2 regions of the Microbacterium sp. NPDC058021 genome follow, and region 2 is predicted to be linked to the other one. Evidence: predicted binding sites of a transcription regulator. Region 2 holds the regulator's gene; the other holds the start of a gene.
What was found. The regulator HspR, encoded in region 2, represses chaperone genes until heat shock. The targets are predictions, from matches to a motif close to AAGTTGAGTCNNNNNGACTCAACTT.
Positions count from the first base shown of each region.

Region 1: the regulator HspR is predicted to act here: its motif matches at 5,091-5,115, upstream of ACFVR6_RS03295 (Hsp20/alpha crystallin family protein).

Region 1 covers NZ_JBHVRF010000001.1:707,023-713,375, reverse strand. The annotation lists gene ACFVR6_RS03310 (glycoside hydrolase family 2 protein) at 1-1,663, opposite strand, end outside; gene ACFVR6_RS03305 (MFS transporter) at 1,660-2,973, opposite strand; gene ACFVR6_RS03300 (L-serine ammonia-lyase, iron-sulfur-dependent, subunit alpha) at 3,041-4,531, opposite strand; gene ACFVR6_RS03295 (Hsp20/alpha crystallin family protein) at 4,597-5,037, opposite strand; gene ACFVR6_RS03290 (DUF1905 domain-containing protein) at 5,210-5,482, shown strand; tRNA gene ACFVR6_RS03285 (tRNA-Arg) at 5,555-5,627, opposite strand; gene ACFVR6_RS03280 (asparagine synthase) at 5,710-6,300, opposite strand.
Region 2 covers NZ_JBHVRF010000001.1:246,261-252,613, reverse strand. The annotation lists gene ACFVR6_RS01230 (GntR family transcriptional regulator) at 1-588, opposite strand, end outside; gene ACFVR6_RS01225 (heat shock protein transcriptional repressor HspR) at 739-1,176, opposite strand; gene ACFVR6_RS01220 (DnaJ C-terminal domain-containing protein) at 1,280-2,275, opposite strand; gene ACFVR6_RS01215 (nucleotide exchange factor GrpE) at 2,289-2,912, opposite strand; gene dnaK (molecular chaperone DnaK) at 2,924-4,792, opposite strand; gene ACFVR6_RS01205 (signal peptidase I) at 5,084-5,818, shown strand; gene ACFVR6_RS01200 (MFS transporter) at 5,881-6,353, shown strand, end outside.

The DNA of each region.
Region 1 (6,353 bases), 460 kb from region 2:
TGGCCGCCAGGCCGCGCTCGATGGCCGGCGCGATCTCGCGATCGTGCAGGCGCTCCAGCGCGCGCTGCAGGCCCGCCCGGGTGCGGTAGCGGCGGTAGCCGAACACCTTTCCGGTCGAGGTGTGGCTCGGGACGGCAAGGCTGTAGCCGCCGTACTCGGTGACCGCCAGCACGCGGGGGTCGTCGCCGCGGGGCACCCGCACGGGGCGGAAGTACACGTGCAGGCTGCGCAGGTCACCCGCCCCCTGATCGTGCCAGCCGCTGGCGTGGTCGATCGGCCGGGTGGGGTCGAGGTCGCGCACGAGCGCGGCGATGCGGGCGGCGTCGAACTGCCCCCAGCCCTCGTTGAACGGCACCCACAGCGACAGCGACACGACGCTGCGCAGGTGCTCGACCATCTCGACCAGTTCCCGCTCGAACTGCGCGCGCCCCGCGGCATCCGACCGGCCGAACCGGGCGTGCCGCGTGTCGTCGAGCTGCGGAGCACCGAACACCGGGGCGGTGATCACGGCGGGCCGGTAGCGCCCGCCGCCGTTGACCGCGTCCTGCCAGACGAGCATGCCGAGCCTGTCGCAGTGGTGGTACCAGCGCAGCGGCTCCACCTTGATGTGCTTGCGCAGCATCGTGTAGCCCAGGCGCTTGGCCAGGCGGATGTCGTACTCGAGGGCGGCGTCGCTGGGGGCGGTGTACCCGCCGTCGGGCCAGTACCCCTGGTCGAGCAGCCCCACCGGCAGGTGCGGCTGGCCGTTGAGCAGCAGCCGCGGGAATCCGTGATCGTCGACCCCGATGCCGAAGGAGCGCATGCCGACGTAGCTGCCCACCCGGTCCTCGCCGAGGGTCACCGCCACGTCGTAGAGGAACGGGTCCTCGGGCGACCAGAGCCGCACCGGCACCGGCAGCGCGACGCGCGTGGGCTGCCCCACCGGCACGGTCGCCGTGGCGATTTCTTCGCCTTCGGCCGAGATCGTCACGACCGCCTCGGTGCCGGCGCCGTGGGCGCTTTCGACCGTGACCTCGACGACGCCGTCGGTCAGGTGCGGGGTGAGCACGAGCGAGTCCACCGCGATGCGCGGGACGATCTCGAGCCACACCGTCTGCCAGATGCCCGACTGCGGCGTGTACCAGATGCCGCCGCGGCGGCTGGACTGCTTGCCGCGCGCGAGCCACGCGGCATCCGTCACATCGCGCACGGCGACGGTGACCTCGTGCTCCCCGCCGGCGGCGAGCACGGCAGTCACATCGAGGGCGAAGGGCAGGTACCCGCCGGTGTGCCCGCCGACCTCCACGCCGTCCACCGCGACGCGGCACGACTGGTCGACGGCCCCGAAGTGCAGCAGCACGCGCTCACCGTCGGCAAGCTCCCGCGGCAGCGCGAACGCACGCCGGTACCAGAGCGTCTCCTGCGCGCCGAGGGTGCGCCCGACGCCCGACAACGGCATCTCGGGAGAGAACGGCACCACGATCTCGCCGTCCCACGCCGCGGGCGCAGCGACCGGATCGGCGACGGTGAGCGGGTCGGCGGCGGAGAACGGGGTGATCGCGTACGACCACGGCCCGTTGAGGTTGGCCCAGCCGTCGCGCACCAGCTGCGGCCGCGGATACTCCGGCAGCGGCGCGTCGCGGTCGAGGCGCTCGCCCCACGGGGTCAGCAGGGTCCCGCTCACGCGGCATCCACCTCCTGCGGCAGGCGCCGCAGCGCCAGCACGGGGATCACGACGAACAGCGCCACGACGGCGGCCGCGGGGAAGATCCACGGAGTGGGCACCTGCTTGACGATCCCCAGATCGACGTACGTCTCGTTCGCGCCGATGATCACCGCCGACCCGATGAAGGGGCCGATCACCATCGGGATCAGCACGATGAAGATCATGCGCAGGCCCTGCACCATGCCGACGCGGTCGGCAGGGGTGGCATCGCGCACGCTCGCCGACAACGACGCGGTCGACAGCATGAACCCGCCCATCATGATCGTGCCGAACGCGATGACACTCAGCATGTCGCGCACGACGAACATGCCCACGAGCCCCACGATCATGAAGCCCACCGCCGGCAGGATCGCGCGGGTCTTGCCGATGCGGTCGACCACGCGTCCGCCGACGACGCTGATGACGGCGGCGAGCGTCAGGACGCTGCCGAGGATGATCGCGTAGCCATCGATCTGCAGGTACCGCTGGATGTAGATGATCAGGTAGGGGAAGAACACCTGGGAACTCGTTCCGATGATCGCCCACGCCACCAGCAGCGTGTACAGCCGCGGGTGCGCGCGCACGGTGGCGGGCCGCAGGCCGTGCACGAGCGCGCGCAGATAGCCGTCGGAGGGGGTGCGGATGCCGGGGGCGTCGCGCACCAGGAACCACGCCACCACGCCGACGGCGGCTGTGGCCAGTCCGATGATGCCGAAGAACAGCTTCCACTCGCCCGCCTGGGTGAGCCCGTCGAGCAGGCCGAACACCAGCAGCATCGACATGAGCGGCAGCACCGCCAGCACGCCGTCGACACGGCCACGGTCGGCGGGGGTCGTGGCATCGGTCACCCACGCGTTGAACGCGGCGTCGTTGGCGCCGGAGCCGAAGACCGACATGACGCAGTCCAGCAGCACGATCGCGACGACGGCCGTGCCCACCACCTGGGCGGCGGCGGCACCCGCCGACGGCTGCACGAACCCGAACGTCGCGGTCGTCAACCCCCAGAGCACGTAGCCGACCGCGATGAACGGGCGCCGGCGCTTCACGCGATCCGACCAGGCGCCCACGAGCATGGTCGACAGCGTCGCGGCGACGGCGGATGCCGCGACCAGCACCGCGATGACGGTCGGATCGGTCGTGATCGTGTCGTACACGAACACGTTGAGGTACATGTTCTCGACGGTCCAGGCCAGTTGCCCGACGAAACCGACGAGCACGACCACCCACCAGGTGCGGGCGGGGACACGGGGCAGCCGCACGCGGGCGGGCACGGAGGTGGGAACGGACATCGGCATCCTTGCTGACGGACCGGAATTCGGGTGCCTCGATCCTACGCGTGACGCCACCGCGCCGAGGTCAGCACTCGATGACGTTGACGGCGAGCCCGCCTTCGCTGGTCTCCTTGTACTTGGTCGACATGTCGATGCCGGTCTGGCGCATCGTCTCGACCACGGTGTCCAGCGAGACGTAGTGCGAGCCGTCGCCGCGCATGGCCAGGCGCGCAGCGGTGACGGCGGTGGAGGCGGCGATGGCGTTGCGCTCGATGCACGGGATCTGCACGAGCCCGCCCACCGGATCGCACGTGAGCCCGAGGTGGTGCTCCATCGCGATCTCGGCGGCGTTCTCGATCTGCCGGTTCGTGCCGCCCATGACGGCGGTGAGCCCTGCGGCGGCCATGGCGCATGCAGACCCCACCTCGGCCTGGCATCCGCCCTCGGCGCCCGAGATCGACGCGTTCGCCTTGAACAGCGACCCGAGCGCGGTCGCGGTGAGCAGGAACCGGCGGATGCCGCGGCGGCGGTTCGCCTCGGTGCGTGCGGCGTCGTCGATCGGGTCGGTGGGCTCGCCCGTCGGCGGGTGGAAGCCCAGCAGGGCACTGCCGACGAGCTCGCCGTAGGGGGTCACGGCGTTGCCGTCGCCCAGGCCCACGTCGGCCAGGAACCGCCACCAGAACATGCCGATGGCGGGGAGGATGCCGGCGGCGCCGTTGGTCGGCGCCGTGACGACGCGCCCGCCGGCGGCATTCTCCTCGTTGACGGCGAGGGCGAACGCGCCCAGCCACTCCCCCGGCAGCTCGCGGTGTCCCTCGGCTTCGACTGCTTCGAGCTGCTGACGGATGAGGCCCGCTCGCCGCTTGACCTTGAGCATGCCCGGCAGCACGCCGTCGGCGCTCAGGCCCGCCTCGACGCACGCGCTCATGGCATCCCAGATGGCGTCGAGGCCGGCGGCGACCTCGGCCTCGCTGCGCAGCGCCTGTTCGTTCAGCCGCGCCGCTTCGGCGATCGTGATGCCGCGTTCATCGCACAGCGCGAGCAGTTCGTCGGCGCTGTCGTACTGCAGCGGGAAGGGCGTGGTCGCCACCTGCGGCGCTTCGCCCTCGCGGCGGATGAAGCCGCCGCCGATGGAGTAGTAGGTCTCCTCAGCCACGGTGATGCCCGCGGCATCCGTCGCCGTCAGCGTCATGGCGTTGGGGTGGCCGGGCAGCCGCGTACGGGGCGCGAAGGTGACGTGCTCCTTCGCGAACGCGATGGGGTGCGTGCCGTCGAGTATGAGGGCGCGACCCTCGGGCCAGTCGGTCCAGGTATGGCGTACCGTCTCGGGATCGACCGACTCGGGCACGTGCCCCTGAAGGCCCGCCACCACGGCGTCGGGCGTGCCGTGGCCGATGCCGGTCGCCCCGAGCGAGCCGTAGAGGGCGCAGTCGAGGCGGGCGACGCGCGGAAGCGCTCCGGTCTCGCGCAGGCGCGCGGCGAAGTCACGACCCGCGCGCATGGGGCCGACCGTGTGGGAGCTCGAGGGTCCTACTCCGATGGAGAACAGCTCGAACGCCGAGACGTATGCGCTCACCCTTCGAGCCTACGCGCCGCAGCCCCGGACGCGGGTCCGGGGCTGCGTGCGGTGTCGGCGTGTGGTTACGCCTGCGACGACTCGTTGACCTCGAGCGTGGGGCCCGAGTCCTCGGTGGTCACCTCGACCTTGCGGGGCTTCGCCTTCTCGCTCACCGGGATGCGCACGCTCAGCACGCCGTTGCGGTAGGTCGCGGCGATGTGCTCGGTGTCCAGGCCCTGGCCGAGGCTCAGCTGGCGCAGGAAGCTGCCGGCCTCGCGCTCGCGGGTGATCCACTTCACGCCTTCGCCGACGTTGAGGGTGCGCTCGGCACGGATCGTCAGCAGCTGGCCGTCGACGTCGATGTCGACCGAGCCCGGGTCGACGCCCGGCAGGTCGGCGGCAAGCACGTAGTGGTCGCCTTCACGGTAGAGGTCCATCGGCATCTGCCGCGGTCCGCGGCGGACGGGGTCCATCAGGTTCGTTGCAAAACGCTCTAGGTCACGGAGCGGGTCGTAGTTCGCCATGTCGTCTCCTCTCGAGCGGTGCCGGGAGCCCCGGCATCCATGTCAGGTCTTCAAAGTTGAGTCACATCGACTCAACTGCGTCCAGATTAGCACTCTCGCACGAGAGTGCCAAGGGGTCACACCGGGTTGCCAGCCACCGCGGATCGCCATGGCGCGCAGATAGGGTGTGCGCATGAGCGCAGACCAGATCGTGTTCGACGGCCGGATCGGAGTCGACGTCAAGGGCGAGACGTGGAGCTGCGTCGAGATCCCCGACTCCGCTGCGTTTCTCGGCACGAAGAAGACGGTGCGCGTCGATGCGACCGTCGACGACGTGGAACTCGAGAACGTCGGCGCCATGGTCACGGGCACCGGCGGGCACATGGTGTCGCTGAGCGCCAAGGTGCGCAAAGCGCTGGGCAAGGACATCGGCGACCAGGTTCGGGTCGTGATCGCGAAGCGGTAGCCCGCTCGGGCCCCCGGGAAACACGAAAGGCCCCGGCGAACCGGGGCCTTTCGAAACTGTCTCAACACAGTGTGCGCCCGAAGAGACTCGAACTCCCAACCTTCTGATCCGTAGTCAGATGCTCTATCCATTGAGCTACGGGCGCATGGCCTGTGCACTCTCGTGCGGGCCGTCGATAAGCCTACCCGACGTCGGCACGACGCGCGAATCGAGCGGCCTGCGCGCGGTCACCCGGGCGCGTCGCCCCGTTCGGCGACGGCGCGTTCGACCGCGCGGCGATGCGCGCGCAGTTTCGGGATGTCGACCATGCGCAGCGCCTGCATGCGCGCGCGGCGCATCCGGTCGTAGTCGGGCTCGAGGTCGGGGCGGGCGGCTTCGATGCTCAGCGTGCGGTCGATGTTCTTGGCCACTTCCGACCAGGCGGCGTCGCGGGCGTCCTCCACGAGCTTCGCGAGCTCCAGCGGATCCTCGGCCCGCTCCCGCAGCTCCTTGGCGATGTGCCGGGACTGGCGGGCGCGCTTGCGCAGGTTGCGCACGTCACGGCTGCGGTAGTCGTGGGTGCCATCCGAGTCGGTGTGGCGCCCCTTGGCCGTCTTGCGCTCCCGCTCGGTGCGCTCGGCGTCGGCCTCCGCCTCCTCGGCGAGGTGCAGCAGCGTGTCCCGTGCGTGCGGGACGAACCGGGCCTCGGAGTAGTCCTCACCGCCGGTGAGGATGTCGACGAGGATGCGGTTCTTCAACGCGAGCCGCGTCGCCGCCGATGCGATGTAGAGCCCCTCGGCGACGATGTCGTCGTGCTTGACTTTTCGTCGCTGCGCCACGGCACCCCCTTATATCGATCCTAGGGCGAGGGGTGCGCCAGAATCGATTCAGG
Region 2 (6,353 bases):
CGCTGCCTCGTCACCCTGTTCGACGAGGTCGAGGAGGTGGCCGTGGTCGAGCGCGGAGGGGTGCAGGTCGACGTCTTCTTCGACGGTCAGCTGGATGAGGCTTGCGAACACGGCCTCGTACGCCTCCCAGACGTCCTGCAGTCGGCGGTTGCCGCCCATCTGGTAGAGCAGCGCATGGAAGCGCATGTCGGCGTCGGCGAAGTCGTCGGCGGCGGCACGGTCGGCGCACGCGATCATCTCGGCGACGATCTGGCGGCCCGCGCGGATCTGCTCCGCGGTGGCCTGGGTGATCGCACGGGTGACCGCGACGACCTCGATCGAGGCGCGCAGCTCGTATAGGTCGTCGATGTCCTCCTGGGTGAGGCCCACCACGTAGTAACCGCGACGACGGGACTCCACGAGCCCCTGCGACTCCAATTGGCGCAGTGCGTCGCGCACCGGTCCCCGGCTGACGTCGTACTCGGCAGCGAGGGCATCCTCCACGAGGTGCGTTCCCGGCTGCAACTGGCGCCGGACGATGAGATCGCGCAGCACTGCCGCGAGCTGATCGCCGAGAGCCGGGGCTCGGGTCGGACGAATTGTGACCACCGCGTCACTCCTTTGATTACCGTTAACGAAAGTCAGTTAACCGTCGGAGGACGGGGGTGTCAAGAGGTCTGACCACGACGTGTCGGAAATCCACAAACGGCCCTTCGCTTTCGCGAGGGGCCGTTGTATGCCGGGATCCGCCGGGACGGTCTAGTCGTCTGATTCCTGCTGACGAGGACGCCACAGCACGATGTCGGTCGCGCGCGGGACGCGCTTGCCGTGGCGCAGTGTGATGACGCCGCCACTGGGTCCGGCGGCGAACACCCGCGCGCCCGGGCGGTTCTCGACCTCGGCGCGCACCCGGTTCTCCAGGTCGCGCACTTGATGGCGCAGCTCCCGCACGTGGTTCTCGAGCTCGATGATGCGCGCCACGGCCGGCAGGCTCACGCCCTCCGCCGACAGGCGCGCCACTTCGCGCAGCTGCGCCACATCGCGGGGCGAGTAGCGCCGGGAGCCGCCGCGCGTGCGGGCGGGCACCACGAGTCCGATGCGGTCGTACTGCCGAAGCGTCTGCGGGTGCATGCCCGCGAGGTCGGCGGCGACCGCGATCGCGAAGATCGGGGTGTCCTCGTCGATCTCGTCGCTCATGCGCTCACCTCTCCGTGTCGCGACGGTAGGCGATGTCGCGAGCGTAGGACGCAGCGCGTGGCATCCGTCCTACGCTCGCCACATCTCCTTCGCTCACGTCGGCTTACCCTCGAGCCTTCTGCATCAGGTCGGCGCGCGGGTTCTCCTTGGGCTCCAGCTCGTGGAAGCGCTCGAGCGCCTCCCTGGCCTCGCCCTCCAGATGGGCCGGCACCGCGATCTGCACCTCGGCGAGCAGGTCGCCGGTGCCCTTCGTGGTGGCGACGCCGCGCCCCTTGACCCGCAGCACACGTCCCGAGGGCGTCCCCGGAGCGACCCGCAGCTTCACCGGGTCACCGCCGAGGGTCGGCACCTCGATGGTCGCGCCCAGCACGGCCTCGGTGAAGGTGACGGGAACGGTGACGCGCAGGTTCAGCCCGTCCCGGGTGAACACCGGGTGCGGACGCACCGTCACCGACACCACGATGTCGCCGTTCTCGCCGCCGTCGGGCGACGGACGGCCGCGGCCGCGCAGCCGGATCTTCTGCCCGTCCTTGACGCCGGCCGGGATCTTGACCTTGAACGGCTTGCCGTCCTCCCCCTGCAGGGTGATGGTCTCGCCCTTGGTCGCCGTGAGGAAGTCGATCGTCGTGCGCGCCGTGACGTCGCCGCCCTTCGTGGGGCCGCCGAAGCCGCGGAATCCGCCCGAGGTCTGACCGAACCGGCCGGAGCCGAATCGGCCGCCCTGCTGGTTGAACATCGAGAAGATGTCGTCGAAGTCCTCGGCGGACTGATACCTCGCACCGCCGCCGCGACCTTGGCCGAACATGCTGAAGACGTCTTCGAACCCGCCGGCACCCTGGCCGCCCGCCGTGAAGCGGGCGCCCGTGCCCATGGCGCGGATCTGGTCGTACTCGGCACGCTGTTCGGCGTCGCTCAGCACGGCATACGCCTCGCTGATCTCCTTGAACTTGGCCTCCGCCGCGGCATCACCCTGATTGGAATCGGGGTGGTACTTGCGCGCGAGCTTGCGGTACGTCTTCTTCAGGTCGGCATCGCTGACGTCCTTGCTCACACCCAGGACGGCGTAGAAGTCCTTGTCGAACCAGTCTTGACTCGCCATCGATGCCTCCGTCCTACTCGACCGGAACCGCGACGACGACCTTCGCCGGCCGCAGCTCGACCGAGCCCAGCCGGTAGCCGATCTCGACGACCTCGAGGATCGTCGGCGCCGTGGTGCCGGGGGTCGGGGCCTGGAAGATCGCCTCGTGCTGCTGCGGGTCGAACGGCTCGCCGGCCTCGCCGTAGCGCTCGACGCCCAGACGGCTCACGATGCCGCGCAGCTTCTCGGCCATCGCCGCCAGCGGCGCCCCCTCGACGAGGTCGCCGTGTTTCTCGGCACGGTCGAAGTCGTCGAGCACGGGCAGCAGCGCCTTGGCGATCGACCCGCGTGCGCGTTCCATCTCCACCTCGCGCTGCTCCTCGGTGCGCCGACGGTAGTTGGCGTACTCGGCCTGCAGTCGCTTGAGGTCCACGAGAAGGTCGGAGTCCGCCTCCGCCACGCCGGCCCCGTCAGCGGCCGCCGCATCGTCGGACTGCGCAGCGGCGAGGATGTCCTCGATGGTCAGTTCGGGCTCACCGTCGGCACCCGCGGCGGATGCCGCGGCGTCTCCCTGCGAGTCGGGGCCGGAGGCCTGCGCCTCCGACCCCGAGTCACCGGGGACCTCGTCGATCGGTTCTTCGAAGTCCTTGTCGGTCATGTTTCGATTCTCTACTTCTTCTCGTCCTCGTCGTCGACGACCTCGGCGTCGATCACGTCCTCCTCGGGGTTCGGCACTTCGCCGTTGCCCGGGTCGGTCGCGGCGGGGTCAGGGTTCTGGCCCTGCGCCTGGCCGGCGGCGTAGATCGCCTCGCCGAGCTTGCCCTGCGACTGGTTCAGCTTGTCGAACGCCGTCTTCACGGCGTCGTCGTCCTCGCCGGCCAGCGCCGTCTTGACGGCGTCGACGTCGGCCTGCACCTCGGACTTGACCTCGGCGGGGAGCTTGTCGTCGTTGTCCTTGATGAGCTTCTCGATCGAGTACGCGAGGGTCTCGGCCTGGTTGCGGGTCTCGGCAGACTCGCGGCGCTTCTTGTCCTCGGCCGCGTGCTCCTCGGCCTCGCGCACCATGCGGTCGATGTCTTCCTTGGGAAGCGACGAGCCGCCCGTGATCGTCATCGACTGCTCCTTGCCGGTGCCCTTGTCCTTGGCGGACACGTGCACGATGCCGTTCGCGTCGATGTCGAAGGTGACCTCCACCTGCGGGATGCCGCGGGGGGCCGGGGCGATGCCGGTGAGCTCGAAGGTGCCCAGCGGCTTGTTGTCGCGGGTGAATTCGCGCTCGCCCTGGAAGACCTGGATCGCGACCGACGGCTGGTTGTCGTCGGCGGTCGTGAAGGTCTCGCTGCGCTTGGTGGGGATGGCCGTGTTGCGCTCGATGAGCTTGGTCATGATGCCACCCTTGGTCTCGATGCCGAGGCTCAGGGGGGTGACGTCGATCAGCAGCACATCCTTGCGCTCACCCTTGAGGACACCGGCCTGCAGGGCGGCGCCCACGGCGACGACCTCATCCGGGTTGACGCCCTTGTTCGCTTCCTTGCCGGTCTCCGCCTTGACGAGCTCGGAGACGGCGGGCATGCGGGTCGAGCCACCGACGAGCACGACGTGGTCGATGTCGCTGACCTTGATGCCGGCTTCGCGGATGACATCCTCGAACGGCTTCTTGGTGCGGTCGAGCAGGTCCTTGGTGAGGTCTTCGAACTTCGCGCGGGTGATGGTCTCCGACAGCGACACGGGGCCCGAGTCGGTCAGCGACAGGTAGGGCAGGTTGATGCTCGTGGAGCTGGAGCTGGAGAGCTCCTTCTTGGCCTGCTCGGCGGCTTCCTTCAGACGCTGCAGCGCGATCTTGTCGCCCGAGACGTCGACACCGGTGGTGTCCTTGAACTGCTTGATCAGGTAGTCGACCAGACGCTGGTCCCAGTCGTCGCCACCGAGGCGGTTGTCACCGGCGGTGGAGCGCACCTGGATCGTGGAGAAGTCGTCGTCCTTGCCCACTTCGAGCAGCGAGACGTCGAACGTGCCGCCGCCGAGGTCGAAGACGAGGATGAGCTCGTCCTCCTTGCCGCGGTCCAGGCCATAGGCCAGGGCGGCAGCGGTGGGCTCGTTGATGATGCGCAGCACGTTCAGGCCCGCGATCTCGCCGGCCTCCTTCGTGGCCTGACGCTCGGCGTCGTTGAAGTACGCGGGAACCGTGATGACGGCATCCGTCACCGCGTCGCCCAGGTACTGCTCGGCGTCGCGCTTGAGCTTCTGGAGGATGCGGGCGGAGATCTCCTGCGGCGTGTAGGCCTTGCCGTCGATCGCCTGGGTCTTCCAGTCGGTGCCCATGTGGCGCTTGACCGACGTGATGGTGCGGTCGACGTTGGTGACGGCCTGGCGCTTGGCGGTCTCACCGACGAGCACCTCACCGTCTTTGGTGAAGGCGACGACCGACGGGGTCGTGCGGAAGCCCTCCGCGTTCGCGATGACCTTCGGCTCGCCGCCCTCGAGGACGCTGACGACCGAGTTGGTCGTGCCGAGGTCGATTCCGACTGCACGTGCCATGTGATTCTCCTTCTGGGGTGACGTGGAAATCTGTGGGGTTGAGCCTGCACGGCTCAACATCGATACCAAAAGGAAATCACACAGCTCCGTGGTTGTCAAACAAGTTGATACGACTCTTGTCAAGTTTGCAGGCTCACGCCGACCCCGCGCATCCCTTGAGGATTCCTTGCGGTTACCTCGCACCGATTCGGCGTTCGCCTTGCGGCATGCGACGGAGGCTGAAGGCGCTCACCGAGTCGGACACCTTCGACCCGAGCCCGACCGCAGCCACCGCCGATCGAGGAAGCCCACATGCCCCGCACGCGCCCCCACCGCACGAAGCGCACCCGCGCTTCGGCGAACGGCCGCGGCCTGGTGCGCTACCTCGGGGCGGCCGTGAGCGCGGCACTGCTCGCGCTCACCCTCGCCGTGGCCGTGGCCGTGGTGGCGCTTCCCGCCGTCGTCGGCGGCAGCGCCATGACCGTGCTGACGCCGTCGATGGAGCCGGGGCTGCCGCCGGGCACGCTCGTCGTCATCAAGCCGACCCCCGTCGACGACATCGCCGTGGGCGACGTGATGACCTACCAGATCCGCTCCGGAGAGTCGGCCGTGGTCACCCACCGCGTGATCTCGAAGACGTACGCCGGGGGCGAGGTGACCTTCATCACGCAGGGCGACAACAACATCGCGCCCGATGCCGCGCCGGTGCAGGAGATCCAGGTGCGCGGGACGCTCTGGTACAGCCTGCCGCTGCTGGGCTGGGTCAACACCGCCCTCAACGGCCCCAACCGCACGATCGTCGTCGTGGCGATCGCCGTCGGCGGGCTGTTCACGTATGCGGCGGCGATGGTCATCGGCACCCTGCGCGACCGGCGACGGGGGCAGCGGGAGCAATCGACCCACGAGGTTTCGGAGGTGGACGCCGGGGAGGGCGCCGCCCCCGAGAAGGGTGGCGCCGCTGGGGGCGGCGTCACCGAGCAGGACGACGACGGCGGCCCTGGGGAGGGCGCGCCGATGCAGCGGATTCTCTCGCTCTCGTCGCCCTGAGCGGCTGCGTGCGCGCCCACCCTGGGGCGCGCGCGCAGTCGCGATATGGTGCGCACGTGAATATGACGTCCGGCGCGACACCCGATCTTCCCGCCATGGCCGACAGCGGCGCCATTCCCGTCATGGGGCTCCAACTGCGCGAGGGTCGCCCCGCGCGTCCGCGCACGGTGCTGTCGTGGGCGCTGTGGGACTGGGCGGCGCAGCCGTTCAACACCGTGATCCTCACCTTCATCTTCACCGCGCTCTACCTCACGACCGACGCGTTCCTGCCTGCGGAGATCGCGATGCTCGGCGACAAAGATCCGATCAAGATGCAGGCCGAAGCCGGCCTCGCCGCCGGACTCGGGTGGGGGACGACCATCGCGGGCCTGCTGATCCTGGCGCTCGCGCCGGTGCTCGGTCAGCAGGCGGATGCCGCGGGTCGCCAGAAGCTGTGGCTCGGCATCGGCACCGGCGGGCTCGTCATGAGCATGGCCCTGCTGTGGTTCGTCGAGCCCGCCCCTGCGCTGTTCTGGCTCGGCGTGGCCCTCATCTC